Regions from separate parts of the Halomonas sp. EF61 genome, predicted to be linked through region 2. Evidence: predicted binding sites of a transcription regulator. Region 2 holds the regulator's gene; the other holds the start of a gene.
The links. The regulator sigma-54, encoded in region 2, starts transcription at its own class of promoters, with help from an activator protein. The targets are predictions, from matches to a motif close to TGGCACNNNNNTTGCTNT.

Region 1 (15,047 bases), on a different contig from region 2:
GGCCATCGCCGTCCAGGGTCGCCAGCCACTCGCCTCGGGCATGCCTCGCTGCCTGCCACAGGGCGGTGCTCTGACCCGCGCTATCGCGATGGCGAAGTGGCCTCAGCGTGTCCTGACGGTGGGCCCGCGTCACCAGCAGGGGCCAGGTATCATCGTCAGAGCCATCGTCTACCACGATGACCTCGTAGGCCTGTTGCGACAACGCTTGCTCGATCTCATCGAGCAGCGTGGGCAGGTTGGCGGCTTCGTTATGGGCAGGGATCACTACCGACAGGGTTACAGCGTGCATGGGATTCGCCTCGGACTGGGGAATACCGTCACCTTGCCCGGCGATACTTAAGCCACCCTTAATTCATAAATGCCGCCCTTGGTCACGACGTCACCGAGACGTCACCACGCTCACAGCGTCGCAGGAGCCTCCAGGCGAGACACCTTCATCGACCTCCTGTGCGAGACGACGTGCCACCGCATACCCGATGTCCGAAAACCGTGCCACCTGAGGTACCCTGAAGGCACCACTGCATCGAGGTAGCCATGTTGCGTTTCCAGCAAGAGGACCCTGCCGCCCCCGCCATGGCGGCGATGATCCGCGCCCACCGCCGCGGACTGAAGAAACTGGCGCCCACCTCGCCGCCAGAAAGCCGGCATGCCCTGACCCTGGATGAACTGAAGGCGCCGGAGGTGACCCTGTGGGGGCTGTGGGATGATGACGATCTGGTCGGCTGCGTCGCCCTGAAGGAAGTCAGCCACGACCACGGCGAGATCAAGTCCATGCGCACGGCACCAAGCCACCTTCGCCGGGGTCTGGCCTCCTTGATGCTCGACAAGGTCATCGAGGAGGCCAGAATGCGGAGCTATCGCCGGCTGAGCCTGGAGACCGGCTCACAGCCGGGCTTCGCTCCGGCTCGCCAGTTCTACACGCGTCATGGCTTTACCCCCTGTGCGCCCTTCGCCGGCTATGTCGAGGATCCCAACAGCGTCTACATGACCTTGGCCGTCTTCGATGACGACCGGGATGACGACCGGGATGACGGCCTGGATGGCGACCTGAAGGAGGCCAGCCGATGAGCGCAAGTGATGACGCCAGCCCCGACAACAGCGCCACACAGTTGCCCCTCGACAGTGCCGACACCCGCGACCTGTCCTGCGCCGAAGCGGTAACCTTCGACAGCGGCGATACTCGCTGTCGCGGCTGGTGGTTCGAAGGTGCCGACGATGGTGCGGTGGTGGTCATGGCCCACGGTCTTGGCGGAACGGTGGCAGGCGGCCTTGTCGGCTACGCCCAGGCCCTGCATCACGCCGGCCACAGCGTGCTGGTCTTCGACTATCGTCACTTCGGCCGCTCCGACGGCGAGCCTCGCCAGCTACTCGGTATCAAGCGCCAGCAACAGGACTACACGGCCGCCATCGACTACGCCCGGGACCGGGCACCGGCCCTCCCGCTGGTGCTTTGGGGTACGTCATTCTCGTCGGCCCATGTCATCACTCTGGCGGCTCGTCGCGACGATGTCGCTGCGGTCATCGCCATGAATCCGATGCTCGACGGTCGGGCCTCGTCGCTGCTCAAGCTCAAGGACGCAGGACCTGGTACTTTCCTGCGCATGACCGGGGTAGGACTCGCCGACCTAGCCAGGGGCTGCCTCGGCCGAGGGCCCCGGTACCTGCCACTGGCCGGCGAGCCGGGAACCCTGGCCGCGCTCTCCGCCCCGGACGCCCTGACGGGGATCCTGTCGTTTGTCGATGACGACTTCGACAATCGTATTGCGCCACGCGCCCTGCTGGCGCTCGGGCTCTACCGTCCGGTCACCCGGGCCCGCCAGGTTCACTGTCCGGTGCTGCTGCAACTTTGCCTGCGTGACAGCGTCGCGCCGATCGCCCCCGGCTACCGGCTGGCGGAAGCACTGGGATCACAGGCCACACTCAAGACCTACGACACCGGCCACTTCGAGATCTACGAGGGCGACTGGCGGGCGGCCTTCGCCGACGACCAGCGGAAATTTCTCGCCCAGGCGCTGGCGCCGGCGCCAGCGCCCACGGCCCACGCCACCGAGTCGCCTCAGCACACTCCAGACGAGACCGACCCGCCGCCCGCCCGGTAGCCTGGCTATACTGGCGACGACACCTGACTGGCCACGCCCGAGGGCATGCGAATGCGCCACTACCCCTGCCAACGCTGTGACAACCGCCTGTTCTTCGACAATACCCTCTGCCTGGTATGCCACTCCGAACTTGGCTGGTGCCCGGGTTGCCATGCCCTGGTGACGGTCGATCTTCAGCCCGATGGTCGCTACCGCTGCGTCGACGACACCTGCGCTACGCTGCTGGTCAAGTGCCACAACTATTCCGTGGAAGGGGTCTGCAACCGCATGATCACCAGCGAGGAGGCCGACCGTGGCATGACGCTGTGTGACTGCTGTCGCCACAACCAGGCCATCCCCGACCTGTCGGTGCCCGGCCATCGTGAACGCTGGGCCAAGCTCGAGAGTGCCAAGCGCCGGCTTTTCTACACCCTCGACCTGCTGGGGCTGCCCCACGAGGTAGATGGCCGCCGCGCCAACCCGCCGCTGGCCTTCGCCTTCCTCGCCGACGAAGTGGCGGCGGAAGGCGACTGGCACTCCAGCGACGAGGGCATGCCGGTGTTCACCGGTCACGCCGGCGGACTGATCACCATCAACGTCAAGGAAGCCGACGACGTCGAGCGCGAGCGCCTGCGCAACGACTTCAACGAGGCCCACCGCACCCTGATCGGCCACTTCCGCCACGAGATCGGACACTATTACTGGGAGTTGTTGATCAAGGGGCGCGACGAGTCGGCCTACATCGAGGTATTCGGTGACCACAACAACCCCAGCTACAGCGAAGCCCTCGATCGCCACTATCAGCAGGGACCACCGAATGACTGGCGCGGCCGCTTCGTGTCGGCCTACGCCACCATGCACCCCTGGGAGGACTTCGCCGAAACCTTCGGCTTCTACCTGGACATGGTCGCCATCCTCGATACCGCCGGACACTTCGGCATCACCCCCACCGGCTTCGACGAGGACCTCGAAGCGATGTTGACCACCTTTCGCCGCCTGAGCCTCGGCTTCAACGAGATGAATCGCGAGATGGGACTGCTCGACCTGGTGCCGGAGGTGATCACCCCGACCATCGCCTGCAAGCTTTGCTATATCCACGACATGGTGCTGGCGGCGCGACGACAGCAGTGAACCGCCCGTCGCCCCACCTAGGCGCTGTCCGAAAAGTCGACGAGCGAAGGTTAGACAAGGCAAAAATCGGTGAGAAAGCGTAGTTTACGGGGTGTAAATGAGCATTTTGATCCGATTTTTAACGCCGTATTACCGAGCGCAGGCACTTTTCAGACAAGCCCTAGCACCACCATGCGGCCCTCTTTCCAGGAGGGGCCGCAATGCTTGGCAATATCCGGCTTGTCGATATCCGGTTTGGCAAGATCCGCCTTGGCTAGATTCGGCTTGGCTGGATTCAGCAGTGGCTCAGGGCAGGCGGGCCATGGGATACCTGGCCCGCCTGGCTTCACGCCTGGTCGCTGGCCGCCAGTAGCTCGCCATCGCCCAGGTCATCGAGGGTCGGGAAGTAGGTGCGGGCGATCGCCGTATGCAGCTCGGCAAAGCCCTGTTGCAGCACGTCGATAAAGTCGTGCAGGGCCTCGGGGGAGCGCACCAGGGCACGGACGTCGGCCTCGGCCACATCGGCCAGCACCAGCGTCGCCGAGGCCAGGGCGCGCTCATGTCGCGGCAGCGAGCGCAGCGCCCGGATGCTGTCCTTGAGACTGCGCGACACCGAACGCGGGAACAGGGAGTCCTGCACCAGGAAACGCAGCACGTCGGTGGCCCTGACCCGACAGCGCACGTGCTGTCGATACATCTGGTAGGCCGTCAACGACTTGAGCACACTCATCCACTGCAGGTGCTCGAACGGACGAATCTCGTCGCTGTCACGCTGCAGCAGGTTGGCCGAGCGCACATCGATGATGCGGGTGATCATGTCGGCCCGTTCGAGCTGGCGCCCGAGCATCATGAAGGTCCGTGACCCACCGTAGCTGAGGGTGCCCTCGATCAACCCGATCAACGTCTGACAGCCACGAATCACCAGCTTCAGGAAGCGCTCGCGACGACCCGGGCCGAGGCCCGCATCGGCGTGGGCACCGGCAGTCATGTAAAGCTGATTGATCTCTTCCCATACCTCCCGCGGTACCACGTCCCGAGTAGTACGCAGGTTCTCGCGGGCCTGGGCAAGGGCGGACAGGATCGAGCCGGAGTAGCGTCGGTCGGCACACAGGAACTGCACCACGTTGCGATCGTTGGGCTCGTCGTAGAGGGTCTCGAACACCTCGGCGCCCCCGGTGATATCGACCATCGCCGCCCATCCCAGCGGTTGGCGGTAGGGCATGTCGAGCATCAGGTGACTGGAAACGTTGATCAGCCGGGCGGTATCTTCGGCACGCTCGATGTAGCGGGCCATCCAGTACAGGTTTTCGGCGACTCTGGAAAGCATCAGCATGGTCTCAGTCCTCCCCCGTCTCGACGATCCAGGTGTCCTTGCTGCCGCCCCCTTGGGACGAGTTGACCACCAGCGAGCCCTTGACCAGGGCCACACGGGTCAAGCCACCGGTGGTGACGTAGGCGCCGTCCTGGCCCGACAGGATGAACGGGCGCAGGTCGACGTGGCGCGGCTCGGGCCTGCCATCGAACAGCGTGGGGGTGGTGGACAGGTTCAGCATGGGCTGGGCCATGTAGTTGCGCGGGTCCTCCTGGATCAGCCTGGCGAAGGCATCACGCTCGGCCTGGGAGGCCTGAGGCCCCATCAGCATGCCGTAGCCGCCGGACTCGTTGGCGGGCTTTACCACCAGTTCATGCAGGTGCTCCAGCACATAGCGGCGGTCTTCCTCGAGCATGCACAGGTAGCTCGGCACATTGGGCAGCAGCGCCTCCTGATCCAGGTAGTACTTGATCAGTTTCGGCACGAAGGCGTAGACCACCTTGTCATCGGCGACACCGGCCCCCGGGGCGTTGGCCAGCGCCACCTTGCCGCTGCGCCAGGCCCGCATCAATCCGGGTACGCCCAGTACCGAGTCCTTGCGAAACGCCTCCGGGTCGAGGAAGGCGTCGTCGACGCGGCGGTAGATCACGTCCACACGGGTCAGCCCCTGGACGGTGCGCATGTAGACCACGTCGTCGTCATCGACCAGCAGATCCGGCCCCTCGACCAGCTGCACGCCCATCTGCTGGGCCAGGTAGGCGTGCTCGTAGTAGGCCGAGTTGTAGATACCCGGGGTCAGCACCACCACCTGGGGATCGTCCCAATGGCGTGGCGACATGCCCGCCAGCATGTCGTAAAGCTGGGGCACATAGTCGTCGACCGGATGAATCTTGCCCGAGGCGAACAGCTCCGGCAGCACGCGCTTGGTCACGTTGCGATTCTCGAGCATGTAGGACACCCCGGACGGTATCCGCAGGTTGTCCTCCAGCACGTAGACGGTGCCGTCGCCACCACGCACCAGATCGGAGCCGCAGATATGCGCCCAGACCCCGTGGGGTGGATCGATCCCTACACACTGGGGGCGAAAGTTGACGGATTGCTCGAGTACCGCCGCCGGCAGCACGCCATCCTTGACGACCTTCTGGTCGTGGTACAGGTCGTCGATGAACAGGTTGAGCGCCTCGACCCGCTGCTTGAGGCCTGCCTCGGTGCGTCGCCACTCGTCGGCGGGGATGATGCGAGGCACGATGTCGAAAGGCCAGGCGCGGTCGATCATGCTGCCCTCGGAATACACCGTGAAGGTGATCCCCATGGTGCGAATGGCGATCTCTGCTGCGTTCTTGCGCTCTTCCAGCTCGTCAGGGGCAAAGCCCGCGAGCACGTTACACAGCATCTTGGCCGCCTCCCGCGGCATCCCGGGCGTCGCCACCAGTTCGTCATAGAACCCTGCGCAGTCGTACTGCTGCCAATCCACATGGCTCATCGGCACACCCTCGATTGTTTTCGGCATCCGGCGACCCGACAACGACGATGGCACCCCCGCCTTCGACCGTACCGGGTCCCTCCTTGCTGTATAGCAAGCTCTGTACCAGGCCGCCGAGAATAGGACACAGCGCCGCACCTTCTCGCCGGACCGACGGGCGCAATTGAGCAGTTTGGACAAAAAGCGACCACTTGCTCCTGCCGAAAGTGCGCCACGAGCCAGCAAGAAGGGGCAGCGAGCACCGATCTGGTGCAATCCGGGCGGCACCTGGCGAGCGTGAGCGGCAGCTATCATCAGCCCTTGCGACGCCGGTCGAAAACCCCTGTTGCTGACAACGTCCACCTTTCGAGCTTGAGAGACAGGCAGGAGTCGGGTACATCTTGTCGCCACGGTTCGGGGGGGATATCGTCACCTTCTGCAACATTCGCCTACACCCAGGAGCCTCCTCGCTTCCCATGCCTGCCTCTTCTCGTTCCGCCCTCCCTGGCTCGTGCGCACCGCTGTCCTGCCCTGCTCAAGACAGCGGCGCCAGGCGGTGCCGTGTGGCCAGCCTTGGCAGGGGTGTCACGGCGGGATCCGGCAGATGATCTATCGACTTCGCCACACCACGCGCTACCACTACAGCGAGATCGTGACATTGAGCGAGAACGAGGCCTGCCTGATGCCCCGTGAAATGGCCTACCAGCAGGTTGCCTGGGCGCAATTGTCGATCTCGCCGGGCGAGTCGCTACGCCAGAGCCGACAGGACGCCTTCGGCAACCATATCGCGCTGTTCGCGGTCGACACCCCCCATACCCAGCTCGAGGTCACGCTGGAGGCGCAGGTCATGACCTCGCCTCGCGCCACACCGCCGCAGGCCCTCATGGGCTGGGAGCGGTGTCGAGAGCTGTTGGCAGACCGCCACCAGCCAGGTTTCCGCGAAGCACAGCCGTTTCTTGAAAACTCCGCCTATATCGAGCGCCGCCCGCTGCTCGCCGCCTGGGCAGAAGACTGTTTTCCCGCTGGTGGCGATCTGGTGGACTGCGTGGAACGCTTGAACCGTCGCATCTATGAGGAATTCCGCTACGACAGCGAGTTCAGCGACCTGGAGACGACACCGTCCCAGGTGCTCCAGCATCGCCGTGGGGTGTGTCAGGACTTCGCTCACCTGGCCATCGCCACCCTGCGCTCGGTGGGTCTGGCCGCGCGCTACGTCAGCGGCTACCTCGAGACGCTACCGCCTCCAGGACAGCCTCGACTGATGGGCGCCGACGCCTCCCACGCCTGGTTCTCCGTGCTGATACCCGGCTGGGGTTGGCTCGACTTCGACCCCACCAACGGTGTGCGCGCCGGCGAACGACACCTGTTGCTTGGCTGGGGCCGCGACTACGAGGACGTGGCGCCGCTCAAGGGCGTGGTGACCGGTGGTGGGCGCCAGCGCCTCGAGGTGGAAGTGGACGTTGTTCCCGCCGGGGAATTCGCGGCCACCGGACCGACCTCCGCCATCCCTGGCGATCACCCGGCAGCGCCGATAGCCGGCTGATTCGCTGTCCTTTATATTGCGCAGGCTCTGCCCGGCCTTGCCCTGCCCTGCCCACCGTCTTCTCAGGAGAGATTCCATGCAGGACCTGTTGATCTGGATTGCCACCGGCTTCGGCCTGGGCTATTCCCCCTGGGCGCCGGGGACGGTCGGCTCCCTGATCGGACTACCGGTCGCCTGGTGGCTGTTCCGGCTGCCGCTCGGCACGCGCCTGGCCGTTACCCTGACGCTCCTCGTGCTGGCCGTTCCCGTCTGCCACTTCGCTTCGATGTGGCTGGGCGGCGGCGACCTGCCCCAGATCGTGCTCGACGAATGGGTGGCCCTGCCCATCGCGGTGCTGGCCTTCTCGCGCTACCGACGACGCATCATCCTGCCGCTGGGCTATCTACTGTTTCGCCTGTTCGATATCTCCAAGCTGTCTCCGGTACGCGAGATCGAAGGTATTGGCGGGGGACTCGGCATCGTCGCCGACGACGCAATGGCGGCATTGTATGCAGCCCTCACCCTGATACTGCTGGTGCGCCTGACCCGCCGCTACTGGCAGCGAGATCCCGAGCAGTCCTCTTAAGCCAATAGCGGCCTGCCAATGCCGAGCGCTGCTTCCTAAATCCACAGCCCTGACACAAAAAAAACCGCCCTCGACGGGCGGCCAAACGGGACAGGGGTCTATCGAAACAGTGACCGGGGGAACTCGTGCCCGGCCTCTGGCGACCAGTGCAGCAGATGCTGCACTGGCGTCAGTCAATCAGCATCGGTTATTCAGGGATCAGCACGCTGTCCACCACGTGGATCACCCCATTGCTGGCCTTGATGTCGGACTCCACCACGGCGGCATTGCCTACGCTTGCCGAGCCTTCCTGGGCGTCGATGGCCATGTCGGTTCCCTGCAGGGTGGTCACCTCAGATGACTCCTCCAGTGACACTTCTCCTTCCACCATGTGGTAGGAAACGACCTCGACCAGACGTCGGTGGGAGGCCTTGTCGTCGCTCATCCACTCGTCGAGCTGTCCTGGCTGCAGGGTACCGAAGGCTTCGTTCGTTGGAGCAAAGAGCGTATAGGTTTCATCTCCCTGTAGCGGCTCGTCGAGGCCAGCCTTCTCGACAGCATCAAGCAATGTCGAGAAACGTCCGTCGGCCTGGGCGACTTCGAGCAGATTGCGTGAGGGATCCTGCTGTTGCTGCTGATCCGCTTCGGCCACCCCGCCAGCGAGCAGCGCTACGCCGAGCACGCAGCTCGGCAGGAACGACGTTGCGGCAGACATTGCTTTTTTCATGCTCTCGCCTCCTTGCGGTGATTGCTCCGAGATGTCGCGTCGCCACTGCGCGCCTCCCGGGAACCTCTCTGTCGGGGCTGCTCAACCAGGACGACGCAGTTCATGTACAAAAATTAGATCAAGAACAAGTAATGTACAAGAAAAAGTTTTACGACAGCTTTCGCCACTCTGATCATCAAAGCGTCATCTTTTGACGTCATGATATGGGCGCTGCTCGGAAAGACGGTAATGACGGCGAGATGCCGATACGCTTCCGGCGACAGAAAACCTATACAATACTTGCATATCAAGCCTGGCGATGAGAACCTTTCGTACCGTTGAGGCTCGGCCAGGAGGGCCATGCGCAGCCTCGCTTCCACAACGGAACGAACGACGGCACGTCATGCGCCAAGGAGGGCGACCCGTGTACTACCCGATTTCCTGTACCCGCTGTGGCCACGACCTGGCCAGCACACCGGGACCTGTAACGGCTCAGCCCAATGACTGGGAAGAGCTGAACTGCACCGAGTGCGGTGAGTTTCATGCCACCCTAGGCGCCTGGGAAGAACAGCAGACGCCCGACCGCCTACGCTTTCTCAACAAGTCTCGCAGCCTGATGATGGCCATGCGACGTGAGCACGATGCCTTGATCGAGCAGCAGCACACCAAGGGAGAGCGAGTCGCATGATCACCGTCGCCCTGGACCTGAGCTGCACCATCTGTGGCCACTCCCGCTTCACGCTGCCTGTTGGTCAAGACGACGGCGACAGCGTTCACTGCGCCAACTGCACCGCCTACAAGTGCAAGGCCATGGACCTGGAGCGCGCGCTGATGGCGACCCTGCCACCGTCCATGCCTGCAGTACCGGCTTCCTCTGGCGCCGCCCAGGCGGTACCCGCCTGAGCGATGGCTTGAGAGACAGCGTTTCTGCGCCCCGCTTTTCGCCGACGCGTCCTGGCGATTCACGCCGCCCCTTTCGGGGCGGCGTTTTTGATGGAAGGCAGCGCAGCCGCTTCTTTGCTTTCTTCCTTTCCTCCTTCCCCCCCTTGCCACCATGGCGGCGACCATCGAGACCGCTATCGAGGCAACTATCGAGGCCAGTGCGGGCCACGGCCCAGGTTTGGGGTATCATTCGCCCGCTAGCGAACGGCCGTCAGGCTTCAACCTCCCCTAGAAGAGGACCAGCCCTCCGCGGTTACGCCACGCTCGCCGGCACTCTCACGCCCCCTGGACACGTGGCTCATGACGAGCCGGAGACCCCATGCAAGAGACCGCCCTTACCGACCCTTCTCCCAAGGCAAACCGTTTTGCCCGCACCCGCGCACTGCCGACCATTGCTCTGTGCGCCCTGATCTACGCCTCGACCCTGGCCGTCGGCTACCACATCAACGCGGCGGTGTTGACGATCCTCAGCATGATCGTGCTGTGCCTGCTGCGGATCCCCGTGGCCATCGCCCTGATCAGCGCCGCCATGCTAGGCGCGCTGCACGCCGGGCTGTCGATGAACGACGCCATCGGCGCCTTCAATGACAACCTGCTGGTCGGCGCCCAGGTCGGCCTGACCTACGTGATGATCGGCGCCTTCGCCGTGGCGCTGTCACGCTCGGGCCTGCTCGAACTGCTGGCCGATGCTATCTCGGCGCGCCTTGGCAGCGACGAGCAAAGTACCCGCAAGAGCGTCAAGTGGACGCTGTTCGGCCTGTTCATCGTCGCCTCACTGATGTCGCAGAATCTGGTGCCGGTGCACATCGCCTTCATTCCGATCCTGCTGCCTCCGCTGCTTGTTGTGCTCGATCGCCTGCGAGTCGACCGCCGCGCCGTGGCCTGCATCCTGGCCTGCTCGATCAGCGCCAGCTACCTGCTGCTGCCCACCGGCTTCGGTGCCATCTTTCTCAACGAGATCCTGCTGGCCAACGTCAACAGCGTCGGCGCGGACTACGGGCTGACCGCCACCGCCGACATGGCCCCCAAGGCCATGGCACTACCGGTGCTGGGCCTGGTCGCGGGGCTGCTGGTGGCCGTTTTTATCAGCTATCGCCGCCCGCGCGACTACGTCACACCAAGCACCACTGCCACCGTCGCCACCAGGCCCGCCTCGCCGGCTCGCCTGAAGCCGCTGCAGCTGGTCATCACCTTGGGCGCCCTGGCGGTGGCCCTGGTCTTTCAGCTCAAGTTCGACTCGCTGTTGCTCGGAGCCATGGTCGGTTTTCTGATCCTGGGGGTGTCCGGTATCTTCCGCTGGCAGGAGCAGGATGACGTCTTCACCGACGGGCTGCGGATGATGGCGCAGATCGCGGTCATCATCACCGTCGCCTCCGGCTTCGCCGGCGTGCTGACCGCCACCGGAGAAATCGAGCCTCTGGTAGCGGCGTCGGCCGAACTGATCGGCGGCAACATGGCGCTGGGCGCAGCGGTGATGCTGGTGGTGGGACTGTTCATCACCATCGGCTTCGGTGACTCCTTCGCCAGCGTGCCGATCCTGGCACCCATCTACCTGCCACTGGCGCTGACCCTGGGCTTCGACCCGCTGGCGGCGATGGCCTTGCTGGGCGCCTCGGCGGCCCTGGGCGACGCTGGCTCCCCGGCCTCGACCATCACCCTGGGCGCCACCGCCGGGCTTAACGCCGATGGCCAACACGACCATATTCGCGACAGCGTCATCCCCACCTTCCTGCACTGCAACATCGGCATGCTGGTGTTCGCCTGGATCGCCGCCATGGTGCTGTAATGCGCAGCACCTGACACCAAGCCTCGCAGCAATGGCAAAGGCCACCCCTCGGGTGGCCTTTTGCACGGCACCAGGCCAAGCGCAGATAACAGGGCGCGGCCATTCAGGCCAGCGATTGCGACTCTGCCACCTCGATCAAGCGTCGGACCGCCGGCAGGCTGGCATCCCTGCGCCAGACCAGCATCAGTGGCAGCACTATATCCAGATCCTCCAGAGGAAAGCTGACCACGCCTTCCGGCGCCCCGGCCATGGTCATTTCCGGCAATATCGTGCAGCCCATGCCCGCCGCCACCAGGCACAGCATGGTGGCGTTGTCGGTGCCTTCCTGCACCACGTGGGGGGTGAAGCCACGTCGCTGAAAGGCATGGATCAGCTTGTCGTGATAGACCGGTGTCGCGCTACGCTCGAACCAGATGAAGTCTTCACCGGCCAGGTCCGCCAGTCGAGAGGGGGGATGCTGCGCCAGGCGTGATCCTTCGCTGGCTACCAGCACAAGACGGTCTTCATAGAGGCAGTGGCTGTCGAGCTGATCATCATCGTCAGGGGGAAAGAACAGCATCCCCGCATCCAGCTGATGATGGCGCAGCGCCTCCACCTGGGGCGCGGACAGCAGCGACTGTACCTTGAGGCTGACGTCCGGGTAACGCTGGCGATACCCGTTGAGCAGCTTGACGATCTGGGGCACCCACAGGTGCATGACGGTGACGCCCAGACGCAGCTGTCCGAGCTGTCCATCGGCAATCCGACGAGCATCGAGCTTGGCGGTCTCGAACTCTCGCAACAGTCGTCGCGCTTCGCCGTGAAAGGCAACCCCCGCAGCGGTCAAGCTTACGCCCTGACGTGATCGCTCCAGCAGGGTGGCTCCCACCGACTCCTCCAGCAGCCTGAGCTGGCGGGTCAAGGCCGGCTGGGCCAACGGGATCTTTCTTGCCGCGCTGGAAATCGCGCCCTCCTCGACCACCGTCAGAAAGTAGCGCAGCTGCTTGAAGTCCATGTTCGATCCTTGTTGAGCGGGGCCACCACGCCAGTACCAGGGTTCACCCAAGTCGACGGCTCATACGGCAAATCCATACAATAAAAGCATGGAAATATAAAAATAATAATATTTTATCTATGACACACCGCCAACCATGATGAAGGACACAATCAACAAGCGTCCGGAATCTCATGACTCAGCCTATCGACCCCACCTTCTTCGACGACCAGCACAGCAGCTTGACCGAACTGCGCCAGCACTTTCATCGGCATCCGGAACTCGGCTTCAAGGAACACGCCACCTCCGCGCGTGTCTGCGATGAGCTGGAGCGGCTCGACATTCCCTTCGACCACGGCCTGGGCGGCACCGGTGTCGTGGCCACCATCAGAGGGCTTGGCCCCGACAACGGTCGCCGTATTGGCCTGCGCGCCGACATGGACGCGCTGCCGATTCAGGAGGCAAGCGACCACGGCCATGTCTCCGAAGTGCCTGGTGTCATGCATGCCTGCGGCCACGATGGCCACACCACCATGCTGATCGGCGCCGCTCGCTACCTCGCCCGCCACCGCGATTTTTCCGGCACCATCCAGCTGGTGTTCCAACCGGCGGAAGAAGGCCTGGGTGGTGGAAGAGCGATGGTCGAGGAGGGGCTGTTCGAGCGCTTCCCCATGGATGCGATCTACGGCCTGCACAACTGGCCGGCTCTGCCCCGGGGGCAGGTGGCGATTCGCCCGGGCCCGATCATGGCCGCCACCGATCGCCTGGATATCTGCATCCGCGGCAAGGGCGGCCACGGCGGGGTGAACCCTCACCTTTCTACCGACCCGGTCAGGATGGCCGGCGCTCTGATCCAGGCCCTGCACAGCGTGGTCTCGCGCGATGCCGACCCACTGTCTCCAGCGGCACTGAGCCTGTGCGGCATCAAGGGAGGTGAACTCGAAGGCTTCGCCATCATTCCCGACGAGGTCCGACTGAGCGGCACGGTGCGAACCCTCGACAGCGCTACCCAGGATCGCATCGCCGAGGCCATCCAGCGCACCTGCGATGGTGTGGCGGCGACCTACGGCGGCGAGATCGAGGTCGATCACCAGCGCATCTTTCCGGCCACGGTCAATCACCCGGCGGCGACCGACCACGTCATCGCCACCGCGAAGGAACTGCTGGGCGAGACCGCACTGGAGCGCGACGTGAATCCCAGCCTTGGCGGTGAAGACTTCGCCTTTATGCTCGAAAAGTGCCCGGGAGCCTACTTCTTCCTCGGCAGCGCCGAATCGGACACCACCCCGCCGCTTCATAACGCTCGCTACGACTTCAACGACGCCATCATTCCCGTAGGCAGCCGACTGCTGGTTGCCATCGCTCTTGGCGCCTTGAACGACCATCGCTGAGGCGATGCCGACAACGACCACACTCAACAACAAGAGGTCTTCCCATGAACCACCAAAAAGGCATGCCTTCCAAGGGCCTGCTGATCTACTTCGTGCTGTGCACCCTGGCCATGGTGTGGCCGGGTGCGCTGATCGCCAATCGCATCGATCCGATGATGCTCGGCATGCCGTTCTTCATGTTCTGGTACGTGGCCTGGGTCTTCGCCCTGTTCGTGGGCCTGTTGATCGCCTATCGCAAGGATACCGGCGAGGAGGCAGACCATGAGTGATTCTCTGCTGATCACCGCCATGACGGTGGGCTATCTGGTCATCGTGCTGCTGGTGGGCCTGCGCGCAAGGCGTGGCCAGGGCTCCTCGCTGGAAGGCTACGTGGCGGGCGGTCGCCATATGGGCCTGCTGGTGCTGTTCTTCATCCTCGGTGCCGAAATCTTCTCCGCCTTTGCCTTCCTCGGTGCACCTGGCTGGGCCTACAGCAAGGGCGCCCCGGCGTTCTATATCATCGCCTACCTGACGCTGGCGGTGATCGTGTGGTGGCTGATCGCGCCGCATATCTCGCGACTGGGTCGCCGCCACGGCTTTCTAACCCAGGCCGAGTTTCTGTCGGCCTGCTACCCCACTCCAAAGAATGTGCTGGGCCTGGTCATCGGTGTCGTCAGCGTGCTGGCGATGATTCCCTACCTGACGATCCAGATCGCTGGCGCCGGCATGCTGTTCGAAGCGGCGACCTCCGGCACCATCCCGTTCTGGCTGGGCAGTCTGCTGGCCTGCGGCGTGGTGGCCGCCTACGTCTACGCCAGCGGCCTTCAGGGCATCGGCTGGACCAACCTGATGCAGGGCCTGATGATGGTCGTCATCGCCTGGGCACTGGGGCTGACCACGGCCGAGCAGTTCTTCGGTGGCGTCGGTGAAATGTTCCAGCAGATCAAGGACCAGGCGCCGGAATACCTGACCATGCCCGGCGCCACCGGGATGGGCTGGGGCGCCTTCTCCACTGCGGTGCTGGTCAGCGCGCTGGGCTGCGTGATGTGGCCTCACATCTTCATGAAGTTCTACAGCGCCAAGGACGTCAGGACGCTCAAGCGTGTCTTTGTGCTCTACCCTCTCTACAGCTACCTGCTGGTACCGCTGCTGATCATCGGCTTCGCCGGCATCGTGCTGCTCGCCGACACGCCACTGGATTCGCCTGACCGGGTGCTGCTG
Region 2 (15,047 bases):
GCAATGCGCTGGGCTCCAATATCGCCAACATCGCGCTGGTACTGGGCGTGACTGCACTGGTGGTGCCGATCCCGGTGCGCTTCACCATCGTGCGCCGCGAGCTGCCACTGCTGTTGGGCGCCACCGGCCTCGCCGGCTACGCCCTGGCCGATGGCAGCCTCGAACGCCTCGACGCGGCCCTGCTGATCGCGCTGCTGGTATTCAGTCTGTGGTGGCTGTTTCGCGCCGACGAGGCCGAACAGGAGATGGCCGACGACATTCCCGGCATGGCACTGGGCAAGGCCATCGGCTGGCTGGTGCTGACCCTGGCGGTGATGATCGCCAGCTCCCGCGCCCTGGTCTGGGGCGCCACTGAGCTGGCACGCACCTTTGGCGTAAGCGAGCTGGTGATCGGTCTGACCGTCGTCGCCATCGGCACCAGCCTGCCGGAACTCGCCGCCTGCGTGGCCAGCGCGCTGAAGCGCCACCACGATCTGGCCATCGGCAACGTCATCGGCTCCAACCTGTTCAATATGCTGGCGGTACTGCCGGTACCGGCGCTGCTGGCGCCGGGAGCCACCGATCCCGCAGCCGCCGGCCGCGACTTTCCGGTAATGCTTGGCCTGACGCTGCTGCTGGCGGCGCTGCTGCTGTGGCAACGCCGAGGGCGCCTGGGGCGCTGGATCGGCGCGCTGCTGGCCTGCACCTATGCGCTTTATCTGACCTGGCTCGGCCTTTCGGTCGCGGCAGGCCCCTTGTGACAACGGCAGTAAACGGCAACAATCATGGCCATGAGCAAACACCCCTCCTCGGCGCAGACGCCGACCCTGAGCGTCCGCGATATCGCACGACGCACCCTGGAGCTGGAACGTGACGCCATCGACGCCCTGATCGGGCGTCTCGACGGCGACTTCGACCGTGCCTGCCAACTGCTGCTGGCCTGCCGCGGCCGGGTGGTCGTCACCGGCATGGGCAAGTCGGGACATGTCGGCGGCAAGATCGCCGCCACCCTGGCCAGCACCGGCACGCCGGCCTTCTTTGTCCATCCCGGCGAAGCCAGTCATGGTGACCTGGGCATGATCACGCCCGGCGACGTCGTCCTGGCACTGTCCAACTCCGGCGAAACCGCCGAGGTCACTGCCCTGCTGCCGCTGCTCAAGCGCATGGGCATTCCACTGATCAGCATGACCGGCCGAGCACAGTCGACCCTGGCCCGCCACGCCGAAGCCCATCTATACGCAGGGGTCGAGCGCGAGGCCTGCCCACTGGACCTGGCCCCGACCTCTTCGACCACCGCAGCGCTGGCGCTGGGCGACGCCCTGGCGGTGGCGCTGCTCGAGACCCGCGGCTTCACCGCCGAGGATTTCGCCCTGTCCCACCCGGGCGGCAGCCTGGGCAAGCGACTGCTGTTGACCGTGGCCGACCTGATGCATACCGGCGACCGGCTGCCCTCGGTACCGTCGGGCTCGCCGCTGCGCGACGCCCTGCTCGAGATCACCCGTCAGGGACTCGGCTTTACCTGCGTGGTGTCCCCCGACGGCACCCTGGCCGGGGTCTATACCGACGGCGACCTGCGCCGTACCCTGGATCGCCATCAGGACTTCAGCTCGCTTACCGTGGATGACGTGATGACCACCCCCGGGCGACGCATCGGCCCCGCCACCCTGGCGGCGGAAGCGGTCAAGCTGATGGAGGAAGGCCGGATCACCGCCCTGGCGGTGGTCGATGACGAGCAGCGCCCAGTCGGTGCACTGCATATGCACGACCTGCTGGCCGCCGGTGTCATCTGAGCCTCATTTATCCCTTTACAAGGAACGCCGTCATGTCTCACGAGCTTCTCGCCTCCCTCGCGCCGGAACTGGTGGAGCGCCTGCGCCACATCAAGCTGCTGGCGCTGGACGTGGACGGCGTACTGACCGATGGTCGACTGCACTTCCACGCCGACGGCTCCGAGTTGAAGGCGTTCAACACCCTGGATGGCCACGGCCTCAAGCTGGCCAAGCGCGCCGGTATCCAGGTGGCCCTGATCACCGGGCGCAGCTCCCCCATGGTCACCCAGAGAGCCAGAGCACTCGGCATCGAGCACGTACAGCAAGGGGTCGAGCGCAAGCTGCCCGCCCTTGAATCGCTGTGCGATTCGCTTGGCCTGACCCTCGACCAGGTCGCCTACTGCGGCGATGACCTGCCCGACCTTCCCTGCATCCATCGCAGTGCGGTCGGCATCACCGTGCCAGGCGCCCCCTGCTATCTTCGTCAGCACGCCGACTGGGTCACCCAGGTTGCCGGCGGACATGGCGCGGTGCGCGAGATCACCGACACCCTGCTGATGGCCCAGGGCCGCCTCGACGATATCATCGACAGCTACCTGAGCAACGGACCGCTGACATGAAACTGAGCGCACTGCGTCCAGGCTTTCGCTTCTGGCTGGTCATCCTGCTGCTGGTACTCGGTGGCGGCCTGACGTTGCTCGACCCCCGCGAGAGCAACGTCCCCGACCTGGTACCCAATGACAAGGCCGGCGAGCCCGACTACTACCTGGTGGATGCCCGCCTGACCCGCTTCGATGCCCAGGGCACCCCCCACCAGCGCATCGATACGCCACGCCTTGTGCACACACCGCTCGACGACATCACCCGGGTGGACCAGCCGGACCTTGCGCTGATCGACGACAGCGGCCGAGAGTGGATCGCCGACGCCGACAACGGTGAACTGGGTCCGGACGGCAACCCCCTGACCCTGTCGGGCGACGCCCATCTCGAGGCCCCCGCGGAGCGTTGGCAGCTTGATACCGAGGTATTGGTCTACGACAGCGACAGTGGCCATGTCTGGAGCGAAACGCCAGCCGTCCTACGCCAACCCCCTCAACAGATGCAAGGGGAGCGCTTCGACGCCTGGATCCATGACAATACCGCTCGCCTGACCGACAATGTCACCGGTCATCATCCGCCAGAGCCTCAATAAGGAGCCCCTTCCATGATGCGTCCAAGTCCCGCCCTCCTGCTTGCCCTGGCCCTTGGCCTGGCCGCCGGCGCCACCGGCAGCAGTGTCCTGGCGCTGGAAAGTGATCGCAGCGCACCGATTCAGGTGGAGGCCGACCAGCTGGATCTCGATGATCGCGCCGGTACCGCGGTCTATACCGGCGACGTGCGCATTGTGCAAGGCAGCATGATCCTCACCGGCGAACGCGTCGAGATCCAGCGCAACGACCAGGGACAACTGTCACTGGCGACCGCGACCGGCTCCCGCGCCTACCTCGAGCAGAAGCCATCCCCGGAAGAACCGGTGGTCAAGGGCTGGGGCCGCAAGGTGATCTACCACGTAGCCGAACGCCGCATGGAGCTGATCGACCAGGCTGAGCTGCACAAGGCCAATGACACCTTCGACGGTGCCTATCTGGAGTACTTCCTCGATCGCCGCGTGGTCCAGGCCCGCTCCAGCGCCCAGGGCGTCCAGGGCGAGCAGCGCATTCGCATGACCCTCGAGCCGGAAAGCCAAGGAAACTGATGAAGACTCTCCACGCTCGCCATCTGGCCAAGAGCTACAAGAAGCGTCGCGTCGTCCAGGACATCAGCCTGTCGATCGAGCAGGGCAGCATCGTCGGTCTGCTGGGCCCCAACGGGGCCGGCAAGACCACCTCCTTCTACATGATCGTCGGCCTGGTCAGAGCCGACGCCGGCAGCATCAGCATCGATGATCGGGACCTGAGCCGCGCGGCCATGCACCAGCGCGCGCTGGCCGGTATCGGCTACCTGCCTCAGGAGGCTTCGATCTTTCGCAAGCTGTCGGTGGCCGACAACATCATGGCGATCCTCGAGACCCGCAAGGACCTCGACCGCGAGGGCCGAGAAGCACGTCTCGAGCAACTCCTCGAGGATTTCCACGTCAGCCATATTCGTGACAACCCCGGCATGAGCCTGTCCGGCGGGGAGCGGCGCCGGGTCGAGATCGCTCGCGCCCTGGCCACCGAGCCGGCCTTTATCCTGCTCGATGAACCCTTCGCCGGGGTCGACCCGATCTCGGTGGGCGAGATCAAGTCCATCATTCGTCAACTCAAGGCCCGCGATATCGGCGTCCTGATCACCGATCACAACGTGCGCGAGACCCTCGATATCTGCGATCGTGCCTACATCGTCGGCGACGGCCAGATCATCGCTGAGGGCAGCGCCGAGTCCATCCTCGCCAACCAGCGCGTCAAGGAGGTCTACCTGGGCGAGAACTTCCGCCTCTAGACCGCAGGGCCGCCCGACAGCCGCAGTCGCAGTCGCAGTCGCATCAAGCGGCCGCAACACTTGCCAGCATCAGCATCCAACCGCCGGCCCCGAAAGGGTCGGCCTCACCTTGCACACAGGGCCTCCCTCGAAAGAAGCACCTCCCCCCTACCAAGTTGTTCCACATCGACCTTTACACTCCCTCCCACAGGTCAAAAAACACCAACTTGGCAAGATGCTTGCATGTCTGATGACTCGTCGTTAGGGTAAAGCCTTTCGACAACACTGGTGGATCCCGACCCATGGCCCTCAAGGCGTCACTGCAGCTGCGCATCGGTACCCAGCTGACCATGACCCCGCAACTGCAACAGGCGATCGGCCTGCTGCAGCTTTCGACCCTGGACCTGCGCCAGGAGGTCCAGCAGGCGCTGGAGGCCAACCCCATGCTCGAACTCGAGGACGAGTTCGGCGAACAGCAGACGAGGGAAGCCGTGGAAGATGACTGGGCGGATCAGATTCCCTCGGAACTCAGTGTGGACAGCGACTGGTCCGACACCTACCAGGACCTGGGCACCACCCCCGCCGGCAGTGGCGAGGCGCCGGATTTCGAGCGCCAGGCAAGCTCCCAGTCACTGCACAGCCACCTGAGCTGGCAACTGGCGATGCTCGACGTCAGCGACCAGGAGCGCCTGATCGCCGAGAGCCTGCTCGACGCGGTCAACGCCGACGGCTATCTCGAGCAGACGCTGGATGACATTGCCCAGGGGCTCGAGCAAGACGGTCGTCGCCCCCCTCCCCTCGCCGAGGTGGAGGCGGTGCTGGTTCGGCTGCAACAGTTCGAACCGACCGGAGTGTTCGCCCGCGACCTGCGCGAGTGTTTGATGCTGCAACTGGATAGCCTGCCTCGCGATACCGTCCTGCTGCCCCAGGCCGGACGACTGGTAAGACAGTTTCTCGAGGCGCTGGCCAGCGGCGACCGACGTCTGCTGAAGCGCCGACTAGGACTCGATGACGACCAACTCGACAGCGTCATCGAGCTGATCCGGAGCCTCGACCCACGTCCCGGCAGCCAGTTCGGTGACAGCGATAACGACTACGTCATACCCGACCTGGTGGTACGCCACACCGAAGAGGGCTGGCGCGTTGAACTCAACCCGGATGCAATGCCCCGACTGCGCATCCAGCCCGACTACGCTGCACTGATTCGGCGCGCGGACAAGAGCCAGGACAACCAGTTCCTCAAGGACCACCTGCAGGAGGCGCGCTGGCTGATCAAGAGTCTGTCCAGCCGCAACGACACCTTACTGAAGGTCGGCCGGGAAATCATGGTGCGTCAGATCGACTTCCTCGAGCAGGGAGAAGCGGCCATGAAACCGTTGGTGCTGGCCGATATCGCAGACAAGGTGGAGATGCACGAGTCCACCATCTCCCGCGTGACCACCCAGAAGTTCGTGCACACGCCTCGCGGCGTGTTCGAGTTGAAGTATTTTTTCTCGAGCCAGGTCGGCCAGGATGGCGACGCCCATTCCAGTACCGCCATCCGCGCCATGATCAAATCGTTGATTCAAAAGGAACCTGCCCGCAAACCTCTGTCGGACAGCAAACTGGTGGAATTGCTGGCGGAAGACGGCGTCAATGTCGCCAGACGCACCGTGGCAAAGTACCGGGAAGCCATGAATATTCCGTCTTCCAGCGAGCGCAAGCGACTGCGCTGAGGCCTTGCGCTGCGGCGTCGCTAGCCTAGTTATCGGGAAAGCGCAAGCACTTGAAATTTCGCATGACATCTGCGTCTTTCTGCGTAGCGTCGAGGGGGTTTGCAGGATCGGAAAAAGGGTTACAATCAAGCCACCACCCGAAAGAGCAAGGAGCCTGTCATGCAAGTCAACATCACCGGCCACCACGTCGAATTGACCGATCCCCTGCGTGACTACGTACAAGAGAAGCTCACCCGTGTGGAGCGCCACTACGACAACATCACCAACGTCCAGGTGACCCTCTCGGTGGAAAAGGAACGCCAGCTGGCCGCCTGCACCCTTCACGCCGCCGGTGCCGACCTGCATGCCGAAGCGCAGGACGGCGACATGTATGCTGCTATCGACGCCCTTGCCGACAAGCTGGACCGCCAGCTGGTCAAGCACAAGGAAAAATCCCAAGCCCGCGCCCAAGGCGCCGGAATTCGCTGACTCTCATGACATTGGAAGCCATTCTCCCTCCCGAGCGCACATTGTTCGATGTCCCGGGAGGCAGCAAGAAGAGGGTGCTGGAGTTTTTCAGCACCTTCATTGCGCAGAACACCCCGAGCCTGGACAGCCAGGAGGTCTTCAGTCGGCTGATCGGACGTGAGCGCCTGGGCAGTACCGGCATAGGCAATGGCGTCGCCATTCCCCATGCCCGCAACCCCCACTGCAAGGCGCCCATCTCCGGCTTCCTCAAACTCGCGGAACCTGTCGACTTCGATGCCATCGATGGTGAGCCCGTCGATCTGGTGTTCGTACTGCTGGTACCGGAAGAGGCCGACGACGCCCATCTCGCCCTGCTCGGCCAGGTCGCCGGCGTCATGAACGACGCCGACACACGTCACCGTCTGCGCCACGCCAGCTCCCAGCGCGAGCTTCACGAGCGCCTGCAGGAAGCCATCCGCCAACAGGCGCCAGGGGACGACACTCCCTCCTGATCGCGGCCTTGCCTAGGCCATCAGCAATGGACGCCTGCCCAAGGAGACAGGACATGCAGCTCGTGATCATCAGTGGTCGCTCCGGCTCGGGAAAGTCCGTGGCCCTTCAAGCCCTGGAGGACCTGGGGTTCTACGCCATCGACAACCTTCCCGCGACCTTGCTGGGCGCCCTGGTGGACGAGCTGGAAAACGGTCATTCCCGCCGTATCGCCGTCAGCGTCGACGCCCGCAACCTGCCTGAGGCACTGGAACGCTTCCCCGCCCAGCTGGCGTCCCTCAAGCAGAGTCCGATCGACTGCCAGGTGGTCTACCTGACCAGTGATGCGCGAATTCTGCTCGAGCGTTATTCCCACACGCGGCGCCGTCACCCCCTGACCCGTGATAGCGACATGACCCTGGCGGAAGCCATCGAGTCCGAACAGAAGGCCCTTTCGGGTATTCGAGACCTGGCCGATCTGGTCATCGACAGCTCTCGCCTGTCGGTGCACGAACTGCGTTCGCGCATCGCCGAACAGGTCGCCGACCACCGCAGCGGCCAGTTGAGCCTGACCGTGGAGTCCTTCGGCTTCAAGCGTGGCGTGCCGCCGGATGCAGACATCGTGTTCGATGCCCGCTGTCTGCCCAATCCCTACTGGGAACCATCGCTGCGTGATGCCAATGGCTGCGATCCCAGCGTCATCGACTTCCTCGAACGCTATCAGGACGTCGCCGACATGAAGCGCGACATTCTCGCCTGGGTGCGCACCTGGCTACCGCGCTATCAGCAAAGCCAGCGCAGCTACCTCACCGTGGCGGTGGGCTGCACCGGAGGACAGCATCGTTCGGTCTACCTGGCCGAGGGAATCGCCTCGGCCCTGGCCGACCAGCATCCCCGCGTCCGTCTACGCCACCGCGAACTCGGCCAGCAACGCCGACTGGACAGCGGAGGACTCTAGGCGTGGCCCGACGCACCCTGACCCTGACCAATCGTCGTGGCCTGCATGCACGCGCCGCGACACGCCTGGTCACCTGCTGCCAACCCTTTGACGCCACCGTCACCGTCCACCATGGCAGCCGCTCGGGTGACGCCGCCAACATCATGTCGCTGCTGATGCTGGCCGCCCCCTGCGGAACGGAACTGACCCTGGAGGCCGAAGGCAAGGACGCGGACGCGGTGCTGGACGCTCTGGAGGCACTGTTCGACGCACGCTTCGACGAAGACGCCTGACGTCTTCCCTCTCCTTGTTTTGACCGCCACCCCCTGCCTGCCAAGGACGCCATGCAACTGATCCAGACCGGCAAGTACACCGAGGTCCACTACGATCCGGACCAGGACGCCTTCATCAAGACCTTCACGCCCAAGACCAGCGATCGCTGGCGCTACCGCCTGGGCATCCGGCGCTACCCCGGCCACAATTTTCGCTATGTCGCCGGCCGACTGGAGCGACTGGGTATCGCCACACCGAAAATCCTGTCGGCAGAGCGCTATCGCCTGGTCACCGCCAACGTGCACGGCATCGCGCTCAAACAGCTGGTCCTCGACTCGCCGGAACTGCAGAACCGCTACCTGGACATTCTCGAAGCCTTGTACCGTGACCGTATCCACTGTCGTGGCCTGCACACCGAGAACTTCCTGGTCGTCGACGGAGAGGTGATCGCCATCGATCTGGATGCCTACAAGGCGCCGCGGATCTTCACCTATCCGCGCCGAGAGTTCATCGACTGCCTGAGTCGCTCGCTGAAAAACGACGAGGCGTTCCTGTTCGAACGCTTTCTCGAACGTGTCGACGCCCAGCATCCCTGAGCCCAGCATCCCCGAGCCCAGCATCCCTGAGCCCAGCATCCCTGAAAAAGCACCGCTCTTCCTTGTGCCCTCGCCTGCCCCGCTCTACCCCGGTTTTCCGGGTACGAGCGCTGGCGTTGGCGACGGTAGCAGCAGCAGTGGTAAACTTTTAACTCGTCACTCAGTTTACCACCAAGCGTCCTTCAGGAGCCGACATGACCTCTCCGGTGTGGCATCCCTACGCCCATCTCAAGACCCAGGCCCCTGCCCCCCGGGTAGTCGGCGGCCAGGGCACCCGCTTTACCCTGGACAGCGGCGAATCATTGCTCGACGCGACCTGCTCCTGGTGGTGCATGATCCACGGCTACGGACATCCACGGCTGGTCAAGGCGATTCAGGAGCAGGCTGCCACGCTGTGTCACGTGATGCTTGGGGGACTGACCCACGATCCCGCCGACCAGCTCGCCCGGGAACTGGTTCGCGTCACGCCAGAGGGCCTCAACCACGTGTTCTTCTCCGACAGCGGCTCGGTGGGCATGGAGGTGGCGATGAAGATGGCGGTGCAGTACCACCATCTGCGCGGCCGCCCCAACAAGCACCGCATGCTGTCGCTGATGAAGGCCTACCACGGTGATACCGCCGGCTGCATGGCGGTGTGTGACCCCGAAGAGGGCATGCATTCGCTGTTTTCCGGCTTTCTTCCGAAGCACCATTTCGCCCCGGCGCCGACGGCACCCTATACGGCCACGCCAGAGCAGGTCGCCGCCGACCTCGACGCCTTGCGAGCGGTGCTGGAAGCCCACCACCACGAGATCGCCGCGCTGTTGATGGAGCCCCTGCTGCAGGCCGCCGGTGGCCTCAACATGACCTCTCCGGACTATCTGAAGGGTGCTCGCGCCTTGTGTGACGAGTTCGACGTGCTGTTGGTGTTCGACGAAGTGGCCACCGGCTTTGGCCGCACCGGGCGCATGTTCGCCGCCGACCATGCCGGTGTCAGTCCGGACATCATGGTGCTGTCCAAGGGGCTGACCGGCGGCTACCTTGGCCACGCGGCGACCCTGGCCAACGACCGTGTCCATGACACCTTTATCGGCGACAGCGAGCTTCACGCCTTTATGCACGGCCCGACCTTCATGGGCAATCCGCTGGCCTGTCGCGTGGCACTGGAAAGCCTCAGGGTCTTCGAGGAGGACGACTATCTGGGCCGTATCGCTCGGCTCAACGCCATCCTTGTGCAGGAACTCGCCGGCGACAGTGACCTGCGCGCCCACCCTGCGGTGGCCGACATCCGTGTGCTCGGCGCCACCGGCGTGATCGAGGTGCACGACAGTAAAGCGCTGAAAGGCGCCGCCGCCATCGCCCGTGAACAGGGCGTGTGGCTGAGGTCCTTCGGCAGATGGCTTTACACCATGCCTGCCTATATCACCTCGGATGACGAAATGCGCCAGATCATCAAGGCCATGAAGGCGCCTTTCACAGCAAACGCATAACTTTCACAGCAAACGCATAATTAGTGGGCAGGGTCGGCGCTGACTAGCTCTCTACCAGCCCGCCGGCCTATATCACCTCGGATGACGAAATGCGCCAGATCATCATCGCAATGAAAGCGCCGTTTCTTTCTGCATAGTCAGGGTCGGCGCTGGCTGGCTCTCTACCAGGCGCTACCACGTTCTACCAGCCCCAGAACAGCAGCCACCAGGCGCCGATCACCGGCGCCTGGGCGGCGAGCATGGGCAGCATGGCCAGAAGTCGACGCGGGCCACTGGCGTAGCGTCCGAGGATGCCCCATCCAAGCCCCGCGCTTGCCAGCACGCCAAGCCCCAGCAACAGCGCCCTGGCGTCATTGGCCCAGTGGATCAGCAGGCCATCGCCTCGCAGCAGGGTCAGGGTGGTCATCGACAGGCCCAGGAAGACGCCGACCGCGGCCAGGGGTATCAGGGCGTAGGACAGGTGCCACAGTCGCTGCCAGCGCCAGCGGCCAAGCAGACGGTTGGTCAGCGACAGCGACAGCGAGACAAGCCCCCCCAGCACCAGGGTCGTGGCACCGATATAGCCCAGCAGCAGGGCTCCATCGAGCAGGGTGAAGACGTCGTTGTGTTCGGGATAGTGGGTCAGCAGCCACCAGGGTGCGCTGGTTTCCAGCGGCCATCCCCAACCGTGCTGATAGAGCCAGACGGCCGCCTGCTGCTTGGCGGCCACGAACCAGGGGCTCGCCGACCAGTGGAATGCCCCCACCGCGATGCCCAGCAGGCCGAACACCACCAGCACGAACTCCCACAGGGTCGCGGGTCGCTGAGGCGGTGGCGACACCACCTCGATGCCGGGCGCCCTGAGCTCGAGATGGATAGCATCCTTGTAGCCTGAACAACGCGAGCACAGATGGCAGTCACTGGCGCTGTCCAGCTGCTTCAGCGGGATCAGCACCGGGCAGTCCGGAGCCCGACTTCTTGACACCTCACGCCGGCGCTGGCGCCGTCCGTGTTCGGTCCACACCTCGGGGTCGGCGCGGTAGTGCAACGGCGCCAGCTTGGCCAACAGCGCAAAGACGCCGCTGACCGGACACAGATGGCGACACCAGACGCGCTTGCCCTTGCCGTAGACCAGACCGATCACGGCCGCCGCCAGGGTCGAGCCCCCCAGCACCAGCAGCGCGGCCTTGGGATACTGGTAGACGCTGACCAGCTGCCCATAGATCGTGGTCATGGCGAAGCCCACGAACGGCCAGCCACCCCAACGCATCCAGCGCGGTATCGCCCGGCCCATGCCGACACGGCTGGCTGCTTCCGTGATGGCACCCTCCGGACACATCATCCCGCACCATAGCCGCCCCGCCACCACCATGCTGACCATGACAAAGGGCCACCAGATACCCCAGAACACGAACTCGGCGAACACCGTGAGGTGATCGAGGATGCGTGCCTCATGGTTCGGCAGGGGCAACAAGGGCGGCACCAGCAGCAGCACGGCGTAGAACGCCACCACGGCCCACTGCAGTGTCAGAATCCAGCGCCGATGATGCTTCAGCCAGGCTCCCAGACGCGCCCAGCGTCGGGTCTTGCGGGCGCCTGGATGTCGATTCTCAGCCACGGTTGGCCGAGTGTCCTTGCCAGACCCGCAGCGGCGATCGCTGGCTTCTGGCATCACTGCTGGCATCACTGCTGGCGTCACTGTTGCCGTCCCTGTTGCCGGCACTGCCGCCGCCTCGTTCACGACACCGCTCCCTCAACGACGTTGTGGGACGGGCGCTGCCCGCCCACCCACCAGTAGACGAGCCCCCAATAACACAGGTAGCCGAGCACCAGCGTCGAGGAAGGCCAGGCACGGTAACCGGCGATACTGGCCAGCAGTCCGCCGACTCCCTGGCCATCATCCAGCCATACACTGGTGTCCCACAGCGGATCGATCCCGACCGGCAACCAGCCCAGATTCATCAACCGCTCGAGCGCCGCCACCCACAGGCCCGCCGCCACCAGCAGCAGCAGGATCTCGCTGGCCCGGAAGAACCCGCGCCAGGCCAGTCGTCGCGAGGACCACTGCAGCATCACGAAGCAGGCAGCCGCCGTGACAAAGCCGAGACCTGCGGCCAGGGCGAAGGAGGTCAGTTGTCCGCCTCGCCACTGGGCCAGACCCAGACCGTACAGAAACACCAGGGTCTCGGCGCCTTCCCGAGCCACCGCCAGGGCCACCAGGGTAGCAATGCCCCACAGCCGTGAGCGCGACAGACACAGCATGGCGTCACACTCCATGGAGCGTTTGAAGGAGGCACCGCGACGGCGCATCCACGCCACCATCTGCACGATCAACGCGGCGGCAAGCGCCGACATGGCGGTCTGAAACAGGGTCTGGGCGTCACCGGTCAACCAGCGCCCTACTCCCATCAGCACAGCACCCAGCACGACCGCCAGGGCGATACCCGCCGCGACACCGCCCCACAGCCAATTCAAGGCATCGCGACGCCCCTCTCGGGCGAGCCAGGCGTAGACAAGGCCGACCACCAGGATGGCCTCCAGGCTCTCGCGCAGGACCACGATAAAGGCCGCTTCGTTCATGGGTGAGCCTCCTCGGAGGCTTCCCGAGCGATGATCACGCCCTGGGCATCGGGCAGGTGAAACTCGTCGAAGTAGTCGTAGCGCCCCGGCTTCAGCGGGTGGACCACGACGAAGGAGTGAACGCCGGGGCCCATCACCTTTTCCTGGCGAAGCCGGCGACTCTCGAATTCCACCGGCGTACTTCCGGCATTATGCAGTTCGATCTTGAACCGCTGCCCGGCGACGACCTCAAGTTCGACGGGATCAAGCCTGCCGTCAACAAGGGTCAACCGGTAGGTAGGCAGCGCTCCGGCCTCTGCCTGACCAGAGGTGGCGCACAGTGTCATCAGCGACAGCGCGACCAACGGCGCCGTGATCAGCGCGCCCGAGAGACGGGAACGACGTAGCAGCAACATGACCGCCTCCTCTCAGTAGCCGCCCTTCTTGCCCACGCCGGCGTAGACAAAGTCGTACTCGACGTCGAAGGGCGCATACCAGGGTGCCACGCCGGTTTCCTTGTCGATGTGACGCATCAGGTGCGGCGCTTCGATGTGGAAGCTCAGGTGATAGCGCCCCATGCCCTCGAGCGCCACATTGACACCATAGTGCGTGCCGTCGCTGGCGATCATCGGCATCAGGCTACCTTCGATCACACTGTCGCTGCCTTCCTTCTGCAACCGATAGTCAATGTGCAGAAAAGGAATCCAGGCGCCAGGAGGAAAACCGTTGTCGTTGTCCTCGAGGGCGTGAATATCCGCCTCGAGATGAATATCGGCCTCGGCAGCGGCCAGCTCACCGGCAGGCTCCATGACCACCGGCTGCAGGTAGACCGCGGCGACTTCCATGCCGTTGACCAGTTCGGGCTCGCCGATCGGATACTCCAGCGCCGAGGCACTGCTGGAAAAGACACCAAGACAGAGGGTGGTGGCCAGGGCGGCCAGGGCGGAGCGGTCAAAGATCGGCGATGCAGACATGCGAGAACCTCGGGATAGAAAATGGCGAGAACCGTTCGCGCTTCAAGAATCATTTCCATGACGAAGTTCATGAAGCACCGCCCGGTGTCGCCACACTCTAGCCTGTGCCGGCAGGCACGCCTGTGACGTGCATCAAAGTCTCGAACCTCTGTTGCACTGGCCGCGCTTTTACGTGACGCTGAACCATCGGTACCAAAGGCCCCTGACGAGATAGCGAAAGCCCATGACCAGCCTCAGCAAGACCCGCACCAGCTTCTATCGACGCCTCTACCTGGCCCATCTGGTGGCCACCGGCATCGATAGCGTGCCGGCCATCACCGCCGCCACCGGCATGCCGAGACGTACCGCTCAGGACACCCTCGCCGCCCTCGAGGAACTGGACATCCGCTGCCGCTTCGAGCATCAGCCAGGCAAGCCTCACAATATCGGTCACTATCGCATCGATGACTGGGGGCCGATCGACCCCGACTGGCTGTCGCTTCACGCCGAGCGCCTGGGGCAGTTGCTGGGCTACCCCTCGCTCGCCAACGCGCACCCTTGATCCCTTCACCGCGCAGGCAGCGAGCGCCCATGGGCGGATATCACGACGACTCAGTCAACGGGGCGTGCATGCCCGAAGCTCTCTCGAAGTGCATCACTGGCACTGAGCGTCGATACCTCCAGCCCCAGCCTCTCCACCCATTCAAGCGTCGTCTCGACCCAGCCGTCCCGTGAGACCATGAGCCGGTCACCACAGCGGCGGCAACTCTCCACCAGCAAGCGATGCTCTCCGCGCCGTTCATCCGTGAGCTCGAGCCAGTCCGCCCCTTGCGTCAACTGCAGCGCTGTCTCCGGCCACCAGGCCAGCCTCAGGCGAGGATCGACGGCCTCGGGTTCACCGGCGACCAGCAGCGCAATGGCGCCGCAGCCACACTCTGCCCTGGCGTAGAGATTGTTGCTCATGGTGTTCTCCCTGTTTCCCACGCCCTGTGATAGCCGACGCGAACGCCCCGGCTGGTGCCAAACGACGCCAGCCCCTATAGTCGAGCTTTCCTCGACACTGCATCGGATCATGGATTCACGACTCGAACAACGGGCCCTGTCGCTCTCGATCATCACCACCCTGGGCGTCGCCCTGCTCGGGGTCAGTTTCGGCCTGCTGGCCGGCTCCCAGTCGATCCTCTTCGATGGCGTCTTTTCCACCATCGACGCCGCCATGTCGGGGCTTGCGCTGGCGGTATCGCGGCTGGTCGTGCGCGAGGCGACCTCACGCTTCCAGCATGGCTTCTGGCACTTCGAGCCGATGGTGGCGGCGCTCAACGGTGGCATTCTGCTGCTCTTGTGCTTCTATGCCTTTCTCAACGCGCTGCGGGAATTGCTGGGCGGCGGCCACGCCCTCGCCTTCGGCGCGGCCACCCTCTACGCCGCCGTGGTGCTGGTGAT

Region 1: a site for sigma-54 is predicted at 6,074-6,091, ahead of NFI08_RS08130 (circularly permuted type 2 ATP-grasp protein). Genes of this name have one in related genera too.

What each region holds. Positions count from the first base shown of each region.
Region 1 covers NZ_JAMSHM010000001.1:1,826,431-1,841,477, reverse strand. Annotated here, with positions in the region: gene NFI08_RS08155 (glycosyltransferase family 2 protein) at 1-289, opposite strand, end outside; gene NFI08_RS08150 (GNAT family N-acetyltransferase) at 535-1,068, shown strand; gene NFI08_RS08145 (alpha/beta hydrolase) at 1,065-2,099, shown strand; gene NFI08_RS08140 (zinc-binding metallopeptidase family protein) at 2,151-3,209, shown strand; gene NFI08_RS08135 (alpha-E domain-containing protein) at 3,535-4,521, opposite strand; gene NFI08_RS08130 (circularly permuted type 2 ATP-grasp protein) at 4,526-5,983, opposite strand; gene NFI08_RS08125 (transglutaminase family protein) at 6,567-7,505, shown strand; gene NFI08_RS08120 (phosphatidylglycerophosphatase A family protein) at 7,582-8,070, shown strand; gene NFI08_RS08115 (fasciclin domain-containing protein) at 8,258-8,776, opposite strand; gene NFI08_RS08110 (hypothetical protein) at 9,180-9,443, shown strand; gene NFI08_RS08105 (hypothetical protein) at 9,440-9,658, shown strand; gene NFI08_RS08100 (Na+/H+ antiporter family protein) at 10,140-11,483, shown strand; gene NFI08_RS08095 (LysR family transcriptional regulator) at 11,587-12,477, opposite strand; gene NFI08_RS08090 (M20 aminoacylase family protein) at 12,651-13,847, shown strand; gene NFI08_RS08085 (DUF3311 domain-containing protein) at 13,892-14,116, shown strand; gene NFI08_RS08080 (sodium:solute symporter family protein) at 14,109-15,047, shown strand, end outside.
Region 2 covers NZ_JAMSHM010000002.1:148,913-163,959, forward strand. Annotated here, with positions in the region: gene NFI08_RS09735 (calcium/sodium antiporter) at 1-740, shown strand, start outside; gene NFI08_RS09740 (KpsF/GutQ family sugar-phosphate isomerase) at 765-1,769, shown strand; gene NFI08_RS09745 (KdsC family phosphatase) at 1,802-2,368, shown strand; gene lptC (LPS export ABC transporter periplasmic protein LptC) at 2,365-2,940, shown strand; gene lptA (lipopolysaccharide transport periplasmic protein LptA) at 2,953-3,483, shown strand; gene lptB (LPS export ABC transporter ATP-binding protein) at 3,483-4,208, shown strand; gene NFI08_RS09765 (RNA polymerase factor sigma-54) at 4,490-5,902, shown strand; gene hpf (ribosome hibernation-promoting factor, HPF/YfiA family) at 6,062-6,370, shown strand; gene ptsN (PTS IIA-like nitrogen regulatory protein PtsN) at 6,376-6,861, shown strand; gene rapZ (RNase adapter RapZ) at 6,915-7,796, shown strand; gene NFI08_RS09785 (HPr family phosphocarrier protein) at 7,799-8,068, shown strand; gene NFI08_RS09790 (BUD32 family EKC/KEOPS complex subunit) at 8,120-8,644, shown strand; gene bioA (adenosylmethionine--8-amino-7-oxononanoate transaminase) at 8,839-10,113, shown strand; gene NFI08_RS09800 (4Fe-4S binding protein) at 10,295-11,710, opposite strand; gene NFI08_RS09805 (FTR1 family iron permease) at 11,830-12,672, opposite strand; gene NFI08_RS09810 (cupredoxin domain-containing protein) at 12,669-13,067, opposite strand; gene NFI08_RS09815 (iron transporter) at 13,080-13,625, opposite strand; gene NFI08_RS09820 (winged helix-turn-helix domain-containing protein) at 13,849-14,166, shown strand; gene NFI08_RS09825 (hypothetical protein) at 14,217-14,567, opposite strand; gene NFI08_RS09830 (cation diffusion facilitator family transporter) at 14,677-15,047, shown strand, end outside.